One region of the Rhodococcus daqingensis genome, then DNA from elsewhere that is predicted to be linked to it. Evidence: riboswitches for the same ligand, from Rfam matches in the RefSeq annotation. Region 1 holds a riboswitch; the other holds the start of a gene.
The links. Region 1 has a riboswitch for cyclic di-AMP ahead of ACFQS9_RS03820 (NlpC/P60 family protein). Riboswitches for the same ligand answer to the same signal wherever they lie in the genome.
Positions count from the first base shown of each region.

Region 1 (6,263 bases):
AGCGTGGACATCTGGTCGAGGAGCTGCTGCGGCGAATCGGAGACCATCACCGCGAACAGTCGGTTGACGCGGGCGCCCTGGTAGCTCGCCGTCGTCAACTTGTCGATCGCCGGCTGGAACTGCGCGATCCTGGCCTTCGCCTCGGTCAGCAGATGCTGGTCCGCGGCGTGCCTGGACTCGGCATCGCGCTGGACCGCCGCCTTGGAGTCGAGGTCGATCTGCGCATTGTGCAGCGCCTCGTTGGTCTGCTCGGAGGTGCGGGAGAGTTCGGAGAGCTTCTCGAGCGCGGCCGTCGGGCTCTCCAGTGCGGGGTCCGCGGTCGCGGTGCCCGCGGGAACCGCGACGGCCCCGAGGGAGAGCAGGCCCGTTGCCAGCACTGCGCCGGTGGATCGCTTCAGTCTCTGTGACGCCACGAAAGCTGGTACTCCGTTCTTCCACTGCCCGTCGACCGAGTTGGCTGACGGGTCGGGCTGGGAAGATCAGCCCTGTCCCCCGAACCGAGGCCCGAGCGGGAGATTCACCCCGGCGGACTCCGTCCCCGGTGCCGGTCCGGCGCATCGGCGCTCGGTCCCGCGTGGTGACGACCCCCGATGCCGCGCCGGGTGACGCGGCAAGAACTCGGAAGGTCTCAGACAGGTTACGGAATGGCATACGACGATGTCCACCCCGAACGGACGGGACATTTCCGCCGCGCTCCGGGCGCCGTGGGGCGAGCGCCTGCGCGCCACAAAAGCACGGTGGGCCCGAACCGTCCGGAGACGGTTCGGGCCCACCAAAGAAAGCGTGTGCGCTGCGCTTTAGTAGCGGCGGGCACCATCCATCGGCATGGACGCGATCGGCGCGCGCTTGACCGGGGTTCCGGAGGTCGCGGCGTGGATGACCTCGCCGTTGCCTGCGTAGATGCCCGAGTGCGAGCCGCCGTAGAAGGAGACCACGTCGCCCGGCTTGAGGGCGGAGGTGGAGACCGGCGTGCCGGCCGCGGCCTGGTCGTAGCTGGTGCGCGGCAGGTTGATGCCCGCCTGCTTGAACGCCCACTGCACGAGGCCCGAGCAGTCGAAGGAATCCGGGCCCGAGGCGCCGTAGACGTAGGGAGAACCGATCTTGCTCGCGGCGGCCTGAACAGCCTTGTCACCTGCGGAGACCAGGGGCGCGGGGGCCGGGGCGGCCGGGGCGCCGGGCAGGGCCGGGAGGCCGGGCACCTGGATGGTCTGGGCAGGCACACCCGGGATGTCGAAGGTTCCGATGCCGGAGATGGTGACGGGCTCGGCGAGCGCGGGGCCGGCCGACACGGCGATGGCACCGAAGGTCAGCGCGCTGGCGACGGCGATGCGTCGCACGGAACGCTGGGTAGTAGATGAAGCCACGAGAAGGGTTACTCCGTTTCTTCCGTTCATCCGCCGACCGAGTTAGCTGACGGGTTCGGGCTGGGAAGATCAGCCCTACCCGGCGGCACGCATGTCGCGCTCCGACGGGATTCACCCCAGAGAAACTTGGGTTCCCGGCACGATCGCTCTCGCGAGTGATCGATTAGGCGGTTCCTGGCGATGCCGCACCGGATGGTGTGGCAAGACTCCGCTAGGTCTCAGGAAGGTTACGAAAGCGTCCAGCCCATGTCGACCCAACACGCCCGACCAGTGGGCCGATTCGGACATATCGCCCAGAATTGGACGCTAGGCCACTCCTGGATCACGAGCAGATAACGACCGACCGGTCTGCGTGGCATCCGCGGCCCGCACCAACCGAAGCCTCGGCACCAGCCCGACCTCGGCCAGCACCTCCAGGGCAACCCGTTCGTCCTGCTCAATACTGATCCGGGCGGACCCCGCCGGGACCGCCACCGGTGCGCACGGCCGGACACCGGGCGGCCCCAACAACACGGTCACCACACAGTCCCCACACGCGGAGGGGCGAACCTCGCAGTCGTTGCAATCGACAATCACTGTGATCCTCGTCTCCGACGGGGGCCTCGCGGCTGTTCCGAGGCCTCTGCGACGGAAAGTAGCGCCCGGGTCCGACACGGAGCGGCGCGGCGACCGCACCCCGATCTCTGTCGGTAGCCGCCCCTAGCCTCTGCCGTGTGAGCCCGCAGAGTCCGCCCAACGCCCAGCTGAGCTTCGACGAGCTCGACACCCCGTTGCGGGACACCACCTTCGTCGTCGTGGACCTGGAGACGACGGGCAGCGCGCCGGGCGAGGACGCGATCACCGAGATCGGCGCGGTCAAGATCCGCGGCGGCGAGGTCGTCGGCGAGCTCTCCACCCTGGTCGATCCGGGGCGGTCGATGCCCCCGTACATCGTGGAGCTGACGGGGATCACCTCCGCGATGCTGATCGGGGCGCCGCGGATCGAGCGAGTGCTCCCGAGCTTCCTGGAGTTCGCCAGGGGCGCGGTCCTGGTCGCCCACAACGCACCATTCGACATCGGGTTCCTCAAGGCCGCCACGGCCCGCTGCGAGCTGCCCTGGCCGCCGTTCCAGGTGTTGTGCACCGTCAAGCTGGCCCGCCGCGTGCTCAGCAGGGACGAGGCACCCTCGGTCAAACTCTCGGCCCTCGCCACCCTCTTCGACGTCAGCACCAGACCGACACACCGCGCGCTCGACGACGCCCGCGCCACGGTGGACGTGCTGCACGGCCTCATCGAGCGGGTCGGCAACCTGGGCGTGCACAGCTACGCGGAACTGGTCGACTACCTCCCCAACGTCTCCGCCGCGCAACGCGGCAAGCGTGGATTCGCCGCACACCTGCCTCGCACCCCGGGCGTGTACCTGTTCCGCGGCCCCTCCGACGAGGTGCTCTACGTGGGCACCGCGGTCAACCTGCAGCGCCGGGTGCGCGGCTACTTCACCGGATCCGAGACACGCGCCCGGATGAAGGAGATGGTGGCGCTGGCCACCCGGGTCGACCACGTCGAGTGCGCACACGCCCTCGAGGCCTCGGTCCGCGAACTCCGTCTCCTGGGCGCGCACGCGCCCCCGTACAACCGGCGCTCGAAGTTCCCCCGCCGCGCATGGTGGATCACCCCGACCGTCGAGCCGTTCCCCCGGCTCTCCGTCTCCCGCAGGGCGAGCGCCGATGCCCTCGGCCCTTTCGGCTCTCGTACCGATGCGGCAGAGGTGGCCGCGACGATCGCGGACATCTGCCGAATCAGGACCTGCACCAAGAGAATTCGCGAGGATCAACCACACGGACCGGACTGCCCGGACAGCACAGTCGGCGGCTGTCCCGCCGGCGGCACGCCGCAGACCTCGACCGAGTACCGCCGCGCGTCCCAGGCCGTGCACGCGCTCATCCGCGGCACCGACGACGCGCCGCTACACCGGATGCGGGCCCGGATCGAGGAACTCGCGGCGGCCGAACTCTTCGAGAGTGCCGTCCGGCTGCGTGACCGCACCGCGACCCTGGCCCTCGCTCTCCGACGGGCCCAACGCCTCGCGAGCCTGGCCGCCGTCGACGAACTCGTCGCCGCGCGCCCATCCGGGTCCGGCGGATGGGACCTCGCGGTGATCCGGGCCGGCAGGCTCGCCTCCGCCGGGGTGGCCGAGCGGGGGGTGCCTCCGATGCCGGTGGTCGAGGCCCTGACCCTGGCCGCCGAAACCGTGATCGAGGAGCCCTCGCCACTGCGGGGCGCCACGGCGGGCGAGGCCGGGCTGATCGCCGCCTGGCTCGAGACGCCCGGGGTCCGGATCGTGCGTGCCAGCCACGGCTACACGGAACCGGCGCGCGGCGGGGGTGGATGGCTGCAGTGGTGCGCGCTGGCGCGGGGCGCGGCCGCCGCAGCGGGCACCACCTAGGGTGACAGGAGAAAGTACAGAGTCGGACGACCCGATCTATGGGAGAGGACCCGCGCGGCCTTCCCTATAGATAAGGACGCCACCGCAGCCTAGGAGCGAGATGATCAACGCCATCGTCCTCATTCACGCCAAAGCGAACCGGATCCCGGAGACCGCGCAGGCGGTGGCCGACATCGCCGGGGTGTCCGAGGTCTATTCCTGCGCTGGCGACGTCGACCTCATCGCCATCGTCAAGGTCCGCGACCACGCCCAGATCGCCGAAGTGGTCACCGGCGCGATCAACAAGGTCGACGGCGTCGTGCAGACGACGACCCACATCGCCTTCCGCTCCTACGCCAGCGCCGACGTCGAGGCGGCCTTCTCGATCGGCGAGTGACGAGACCGGGGATCGCCGTTCGGCCAGGCCGGACGGCGGTCCCCGCCGAGTGGACCGGCCGTCAGTCCGCCAGTTCGGTCGACACCGCGACCCAGCGCTCGAGCACCGCCGCCGCGTCGCCACTGTCGATGGCGCGCACGGCCCGGTCGATGCCCTCGCTCAGGGCACTGTCCAGCGGGCCCGACAGACCGTTGTAGGCGGCGATGGCCCCGGCCGCGTTCAGGACCACGGCGTCGTGCACGGCGCCCCGCTCACCGGCGAGCACCGCCCGCGCGATCTCGGCGTTCGCTGCGGCATCGCCGCCACGCAACGCGGACAGGGGAACCCTCTCGATCCCGAGCGCCGTCGGGTCGATGCTGTCCTCGCGCACCTGCCCACCGGACACGACAAAGGCCGTGCTCGTGGTCGAGGTGGTGATCTCGTCGAGTCCGTCGTCGCCCCGCACCACCAGCGCACTGCTCCCCCTGCGAGCCAGCACGCCCGCCACCACGGGCTGCAGATCCGCGAAGGCACAGCCGATCAGGCCTGCCCGCGGCCGCGCGGGGTTGGTCAGCGGCCCCAGCACGTTGAACACCGTCGGGATACCGATCTCCTTGCGAGGACCGGCCGTGTACCGGAACGCGGGATGGAAGGTCGGCGCGAAGCAGAAACCGATGCCGACCTCACGCACACACCGTGCGACCGCGTCCGGACTCAGATTGATCCGCACCCCGAGCGCCTCGAGCACGTCGGCGCCGCCGCTCTTCGAGGACGCGGCCCGGTTCCCGTGCTTGACCACCCGAACGCCCGCGGCGGCCACCACGACCGAGGCCATCGTCGAGATGTTGACGGTCTGCTGACGGTCACCGCCGGTGCCCACGACATCCACCGCGTCGCCATCGACATCGATCGTGCGCGCGTGCGCGAGCATCGCGTCCGCGATGCCGGTCACCTCGGCCGGGGTCGGGCCCTTCATCTTCAGGGCGATGCCGAACGCCGCGATCTGCGCGGAGGTGGCGTTGTCCGACATGATCTCGTCCATCGCCCACGATGCGGTCCCGGGATCGAGATCACGTCCGTCCGTCAGCGCACCGAGCACCTCAGGCCAACTCCCCATCGCAACCGCCTCTTGTCGTCGCCGTCAGCACAGTCGAAGAAGCAGCTTAGTCAGTACCGGCAACCGGATTCCGCGGCGGCTGCAGCGCATCCCATCCGAGCACGCGGCCACCCGCGCGCTGCGCCAGCCCAGCCATTCGCGAGCTCTCCTGTGAGCAGTGCAACGCATCGAGGATCTGCACCCGCTGCAGGACCAGCGCCACCAGGTCCGTGGACCCCGGTTCCGGCGCCGCCGCGCCCGCGGGCGCGGGTCCCTCCGTCGGCGCGACCGTGTACCCGTCCTGGCCGGCGAGCCGCGCCGCCTGCTGCACCTCGTCCGCGGGCAGTCGTAGGTGATGCCTCAGGACCGCGTCCGCCTCGGCGATCCAGCCCGGCTCCGACCCCGCCGCCCGCTCCAGCGCCCGGCTGCACGCCTCGGCGTCGTCGAAGCTCGACGCCACCACCACCAGATCTCCGCGCGCCGCGTCGAGCGGCACCGCCCGACGCCGCCCGAAGAGCTTGTGCCACCACCGCACTCGTTCCATGGCACCAGCCTGACATGCCCGCCGACCTGCACAATCACAGACCTCTGCATACTGGTCCCAGGCCGCGACGCGCCAAGAACGGACCCGAGTAGTACTCGCTTACGACGAAGCGTCATACTTCTGTCTGTGACGAGCGCAGTAGGGACCCAAGGATCCGCAATCACCCAGCGCGTGCACTCGCTGAACCGGCCGAACATGGTCAGCGTCGGCACCATTGTCTGGCTGTCCAGCGAGCTGATGTTCTTCGCCGGCCTGTTCGCGATGTACTTTGTCGCGCGCGCGCAGGCGGACGGACACTGGCCGCCGGAGCCCACCGAGCTGAACCTCGGCCTCGCGGTGCCCGTCACCGCGGTGCTGGTGGCTTCCTCCTTCACCTGCCAGATGGGCGTCTTCGCCGCTGAGCGTGGTGACGTCTTCGGGCTGCGCCGCTGGTACACGATCACCCTGGTCATGGGCATCTTCTTCGTGCTCGGCCAGG
Region 1 is NZ_JBHTCS010000007.1:23,735-29,997, reverse strand. Features, by position in the region: gene ACFQS9_RS03825 (C40 family peptidase) at 1-413, opposite strand, end outside; gene ACFQS9_RS03820 (NlpC/P60 family protein) at 798-1,394, opposite strand; cyclic di-AMP (ydaO/yuaA leader) riboswitch at 1,380-1,544, opposite strand; gene ACFQS9_RS03815 (hypothetical protein) at 1,671-1,940, opposite strand; gene ACFQS9_RS03810 (DEDD exonuclease domain-containing protein) at 2,078-3,790, shown strand; gene ACFQS9_RS03805 (Lrp/AsnC family transcriptional regulator) at 3,891-4,166, shown strand; gene trpD (anthranilate phosphoribosyltransferase) at 4,228-5,262, opposite strand; gene ACFQS9_RS03795 (hypothetical protein) at 5,309-5,785, opposite strand; gene ctaE (aa3-type cytochrome oxidase subunit III) at 5,912-6,263, shown strand, end outside.

Region 2 (6,263 bases), on a different contig from region 1:
CGCCGGGTCCTCGCAGCGGATGAACGCGGACGCCACCCCCGCCCGCAATTGGCCGTGCCTGCGCGCGACATCGTCGATGAGGTACGTCAGGGCCTGCGGCACCGGCGTCTTCGAGCGCTTGTCGAACAGCGCGTGCAGCTCCGACGCGCTCTTCCCGGCGTCGAGCGCCCGTCGCACGCTGTCCTCGCGGATCCGGTACATGGTGGCCGCGCCCGCCGATTCGATGTCCGCGACGAGGGTGATCTGCTCCTGCAGCTCCGGGACGAGCGGGCCGGGGGCCATCACCGTCAGGTCCGCCTGCACCAGGACGTAGTCGAGGGGTTCGGGCAGGCTCGCGGTCATCTCCGCGACCACCGCCTCCGGGGTGGCCCCGTGCAGCAGCCCGCGGCCCGGCGAGGCCAGCGCGCCGCGGCCGATCAGACCGACCGCCGCCGCCTCGGCGAGCGTGTGCTCGACGGCGCTCGCGCCGAAGCGGCCGGACCAGCGTGGGCGACGCCACGCCACCAGCGCGGCGAGCTCGGAGGTCGTCGCGCCCTGCCCCGCGGCGAGCTCGCCGAGCAGTTCGAGGACGAACCTGCGGTCGCGGGGTGCGCCCGACGCGCGCACCTCCTCGGACAGCGCGGCGATCGCCTTGTCGTTGGGGTCACGCAGCCCGATCACCCAGGGCCTGCGTGGCATCTCCAGCCAGCCGCGGGCGAGGGTGTACCACCGCTGTGCGGTGGTGGTGTTGAGCCAGGCGTCCGCGGCCACCGTCGGTGCCCAGTAGTCGTCGCCGGTGTCGGCGGCGGGAGGCGGTTCGGGGGCGCCGCTCGCTATCAACCCCGCGGCGGCGAGCAGCTCCACGAGCAGGCTCACCCGGCTTTCCTCGACGCCCGCCACCTTTGCCAGCCGCCTGGTCTCGCGTACCCCGAGCCCGCCCGCCTTCAGGGTCGGCGCCGGTTGGTCGCCGAGGGCCGCGATCAGATCCTCGCAGTGCCGGATCAGTTCGAGCGCCTCGCCCGCCGCGACGGCGTTCACGTCGCCGACCTTCTGCTTGTGGGTGCGGATCGGCGGTGGGGTCAGTGCGGTCGGATCGGTGATCGTCTCGCCGCGCAGCGCCTGCCCGACCTGATGCGGCAGCTCGACGGTCTGATCGTCCACCCAGGTGAGCAACCCGAGCGAGAGCAGCCGTTGCACCGGCCGGTCCGGTGGGGTGCCCGGCGCCGCGTCGCGGGTGCGGCCGATCGGCGAGCTGGTGGCCAGGGTCTCGAGCAGCCGCCGCTCGGCATCGCCGACGGTCGCGAGGCCGGCGATGACCTGTGCGGCCGTCATCGGTTCCTGTGGCCTGTCGACTCGCCAATTGACGGCGTCCTTCCCGGTCGGGACGACCCGCAACACCCGCGAACCCCAGATCAGCGCCCGGGCGCGCAACGCCTGCAGGGCCTTGTCGACCGCCTTGACCGGTGCCCGCCCCGCCAGCGCCTCCGCGAGGACCTCACGGCGGACGCCCACCTCCGCGCCGCGTTCGAGGGAGAGCACCCCGATCACCGTGAGCTCCAGGACGTTCAGCTCGTCGGCCACACGCAGCACCGAGGCCCGCTGTTCGGCGCGGGCAGCCAACACCGCCAGGTTCGCGGGCGGTGGCACCGCGAGATCCGGGCGCAGCCTGAGCAGCTCCGCCAGCTCCGCATCGCTCCGCGCGGTCAGCCAGGTGAGCAGGCTTTCGGGCACGGCGGTGCCGTGAGGTGATTCGGGGCTGACGGGGGCGCTGCCTTCGGTATCGGTCATCAACTATCAGATTAGAGACCTGGGGTGTACCACGGCGCGGCCTGCTGTCAAAATGGGTTCGTGGCTAACAATTCGAGCAAGCGATACGTAGATCCAGGCTGGCCGGCGCCCGAACTCCAGGACGGCGACCATGCCGTCACGGAGCTCTCGTCGAGCCGCTCCGGTGGGCTGTCCCCGTTCGGCGAGGACACCGAGTTTCCTCTCCCCGCGTCGGAACTGCCTTACACCCATCCGCACACGGTCATCAATCGCTGACCTCGGATACCGAACGCGAAAGGCCCCGCACCTCGAAGGTGCGGGGCCTTTCACGTGGATGGGGAGCCTCAGCGGGGCAGCAGGCCCGAGTTGGCCTTCAGGAACTCGATGACCTGGGGGTTCAGCTTGGCCTGCTCGTAGAGCGCCTCGATCTGCGGATCGAGCGCGATGCCCTTGGCCTGAACCGCCTCGAGGGCGCTGTCGAGGCTGTCGAGCACGTCGGCCGCGCCGTCGGTGGTCGGGAGGCTGGTCACGGCGGGCAGCTCGGCCGCGGGCGCGGGGGCCTCGGCGGCGGGCGCGGTGCGCGGGGTGGAGCCACTGGTCAGGCCGAGGCTCGAGGAGCAGGACGGCCAGGCGCCCCAGCCCTGCGAGGCGAGGACCTTCTCGGCGACCGCGATCTGCTGCTCACGGGTGGCCTGGTTGGCGGTCGCGGCGTACTCGCCACCACCGTGGGCGTTCCAGGTGCTGGGGGAGAACTGCAGTCCACCCTGGTAGCCGTTGCCGGTGTTGATCGCCCAGTTGCCGCCTGCTTCGCACTGCGCGAGGCGGTCCCAGTCGGAATCGGGGGCTGCGTTGGCCGGGGCCGCGAAGGCCGCGCCGGCTGCGCCCAACACTGCGCCGGTCACGACGACCTTGGCTGCGTTGCGGCGGGTGTTCGTGGGCTTGCGATGGCGTCCAGTGCTCATGCGGGTTTTCCTCTCCTCACGCGCCTGCGAGGTCAGCTGTCGGGTTCGGGCTGAGAGGTCGCCCGGCCTCGCCGCTCCTGGATGGTGCGGGTCTGGCTTCACCCCAAGAAGAAGGCGCTTCTGCGCTTTCCTCGGTGTCCACCGGGGACGTGGGTCCCCCGTCCTCGTCCCTGGGTAACTCGTGGGAATCCGGTTCCGCGGGACGAGGTTTGGCGCGGCGGATCGGATCTGGCCGGACTTCTCCGGCCGCTGATGACCGTACGTGGCCGACGGCGTGTAGTCATCTGTTACCTGAATTTCGATTCTCTCGGCGTTTCGCTCGAAATTCAGTAGAAATTTGCAGGTCAGATGTGGTTGTCCTGGCCCGAGACCGTCCTGTTATGTTACCGTGATGTGAGGTAGATCACAGTTTCGATCCGAGCCGACCTCGGGTTCCGCCCGGCGACGGCGCGGGCGCAATGCGATCAGCGTGGCCACCGCGATCACGACGAACATCAGCGGGTACACCGCGGCGAAGAACGGAGCCAGGGCATCGGAGGTGGGGATCATGAACAGGCCGATCGCCTGCACGCCGTCCGGGAACTCGTGGGTCCAGCAGAGCAGCGGCAGCGCGAGTGCCGCAGGCAGGAGCCAGGCGGTCGCGCGTCCGGCGCCCAGCGCGCGGTGCATCGCCAGGACCAACAGCGGTACGAACCACACCCAGTGGTGGCCCCAGGAGAACGGTGAGACCGCCGCGGAGGTCAACCCGCAGAGGGTGGTGGCCAGCAGTGCCTGTCCGCGCTTGTGGGCCAGCCAGGAGGCGGCGAGCCCGAGCGCGGCCAGTACCGCCGCGCAGAGCGCCCACAGCAGCAGCGGCGGGTCCGCGACGTCCAGCCAGCGGGCCAGCACGCCCGCGGCGGACTGGTTGGCGGGCCACGCGGTCTCGCCTATCCGTGTCGAGTGCCGGATCACCGCGGTCCAGTAGGACCACGAGTCGGAGAAGATCACCACGAACCCGACGACGACCGTCGCGAGGACGCCGGCGATCGCGGTCGCCGCGGCGCGCCACTGCCGGGTGACCAGCAGCTCGACGATGAACAGCCCCGGCGTCAGCTTGATCCCGGTCGCGATCCCGACACCGATGCCGCGCAGCCTGCTGCCCTCGGGACGCCCGAGGTCCCAGACGATCAGCAGCATCAGGAGCAGGTTGATCTGCCCCAGCCAGATCGTGGTGCGGACCGGCTCGAGCCAGGTGACGATCACCGTCAGCAGCCCGGTGACCAGGTACAGACGTCGGTCCGACCGGTATCCGAGTTGTCGCCAGCACAGCAGGACCACGAGGTACAGGATCGCGAAGTTCGCGAGGTATCCGATGAGGGTGGCGAGCTCCGCGGACACGGCGTTGAGCGGGGCGAAGAGCACGGCCGAGAACGGCGGGTAGGTGAACCACATGCCGCCGTGCAGGGCGTGGTCGTAGAGCCCGACGGGCTGCAGCACGGTGGCGCCGCCGCTGCGGTAGACGAGCAGGTCGAGGCCGTTCTGGAACAGTCCCCACAACGGATAGCCCATCGGCACCACCCGGTCGTGCGCCACGACCACGGCAAGGGCCAGGGCGGCGAGGGAACCGGTGAACAGCGGGTGAGAGGGGAGTGCTCGCCCCGCGGCCGGGGTGGCGCGGGGCGGTGATGTCATGCCGGGTAGCTCGTCGACGCCGTGGGCGTGGAGCCGACGTCCACGATCTCCTTGCCGAGCGGCATCAGCGAGATCGGGATCATCTTCAGGTTCGCGACGGCCAGCGGGATCCCGATGATCGTGATCGCCATCGCGATCGCGCTGACCACGTGGCCGATGGCGAGCCAGATGCCGGCCACGATCAGCCAGATCACGTTGCCGATCAGCGAGCCGATTCCCGACGTCGGCTTGTCGACGACGGTCTTGCCGAACGGCCACAGTGCGTAGACGCCGATCCGGAACGACGCGATCCCGAACGGGATGGTGATGATGAGGATGCAGCAGATGATGCCCGCGACGAAGTAACCCAGCGCCAGCCAGAGGCCGCCGAAGATCAGCCAGATGATGTTGAGCAGGATTCTCAATGCGTTCCCTCTCGTCGGACGCGGCGCCCGGACCGCAGCGCGAAGATGATGCCGAGCAGGAACCCGACCGGGCAGGCGAGGGCGATCAGGTACAGCGCCAGTCCCGGCTCGTGGCCGGTCGCGGCCACCACGAAGATCGCGACGATGGCGAGCACACCGACGAAGAAGAACACGAGTGCGGCACGCAGGAGACCGTTGCCGCGGGGAGAGGATTGGCTGACCACCCACCAACCGTATCCCCCGTAAACCCCGGTGCCCGGGAGGGGCGCGCGGGGGTAGACTTCGGTCTATCGCGTCCCGCAAACGGTGGGGCGCGTTCATTTATGTAGATGAGCAGGTGAACGCAGTGCCTACCGGCAAGGTCAAGTGGTACGACGTTGAAAAGGGCTTCGGCTTCCTCTCCCAGGAAGACGGAGAGGACGTCTACGTTCGTTCGTCTGCGTTGCCCGACGGTGTCGAGGGGCTCAAGGCGGGCCAGCGCGTCGAGTTCGGGATGGCCGCGGGACGTCGCGGTCCGCAGGCCCTGAGCCTGAAGGTGCTCGATCCCGCGCCGTCGATCCGGCAGGGCGGCGGCGCCCGCAAGGACGACATGGCGCGCAAGCACACGCCCGACGAGCTGCACGGCATGGTCGAGGACATGATCACCCTGCTCGAGGCCAAGGTGCAGCCCGACCTGCGCAAGGGCAAGTACCCGGACCGCAAGACCGCGCAGCGCATCTCCGAGGTGGTGCGCGCCGTCGCCCGCGAGCTCGACAGCTAGCGCACCGGACCCACAACGCCGAGGGGCACCGTCTCGCGACGGTGCCCCTCGGCGTTGGTGCCTACGGCTCAGGCGGTTTTGATGGCCCAGGTCGCGTGGACGAGCGGCAGGCCCTGCTCGTTGACGACCGCGGAGGGTTGCTGGATCTCGATCCCGTTGAGCTGCATGCCGTCGGGGGTCTCGACGGTGATCGCGAGGGCTTCGCCCGGCGAGTGGTAGCGCTCGTCGATCCCCACCGTGCCGTCATCGAGTTGGTAGACCATCACCACTCGCCACAGTCCGTCGGAGATGTCACCGGGCAGCGAGATCTGCAGGGGGTTGCCGCGGGGGACCCGGAGTTCGGCGACCGGGCCTTCGACGCAGTCCTCGAGATAGAGGTTGCAGTACTGGGTCGGGCCCACCTCGAGGGACTTGCCGCCGGCGAACGCGGTGATCTGTGGGGGCTTCTCGTCGGCGCCACGCACCAGTGCGGTGATGACGGCCGCGAACCCGGCCAGCGCGATCAGCAGCCCCAGAGTCACTCCGAGGGCTATCTTCTTTGTCTTGGTCACGACGTTCGGTTCCCTGCGTTCGCGGAGATCGGTCGAGTGATCTCCTGGTTGGCCACATTCGGGCGTTTGCCACCGAGGCCGGGGAGCAGCGTCGAACCCCGGTAGGTGAGGAAGGTCTGGGCCAGGCCGATCACGAGCAGCACCGACACCACCGAGAACCCGATCCAGT
Region 2 is NZ_JBHTCS010000011.1:86,010-92,272, forward strand. Features, by position in the region: gene ACFQS9_RS09410 (helicase-associated domain-containing protein) at 1-1,767, opposite strand, end outside; gene ACFQS9_RS09415 (hypothetical protein) at 1,828-2,022, shown strand; gene ACFQS9_RS09420 (transglycosylase family protein) at 2,091-2,708, opposite strand; cyclic di-AMP (ydaO/yuaA leader) riboswitch at 2,714-2,918, opposite strand; gene ACFQS9_RS09425 (glycosyltransferase 87 family protein) at 3,087-4,379, opposite strand; gene ACFQS9_RS09430 (YccF domain-containing protein) at 4,376-4,783, opposite strand; gene ACFQS9_RS09435 (hypothetical protein) at 4,780-5,007, opposite strand; gene ACFQS9_RS09440 (cold-shock protein) at 5,130-5,543, shown strand; gene ACFQS9_RS09445 (DUF2771 domain-containing protein) at 5,612-6,094, opposite strand; gene ACFQS9_RS09450 (MFS transporter) at 6,091-6,263, opposite strand, start outside.
Region 2: it holds a riboswitch for cyclic di-AMP, as region 1 does, so the genes downstream of both, ACFQS9_RS09420 (transglycosylase family protein) here and ACFQS9_RS03820 (NlpC/P60 family protein) in region 1, are expected to answer to the same signal.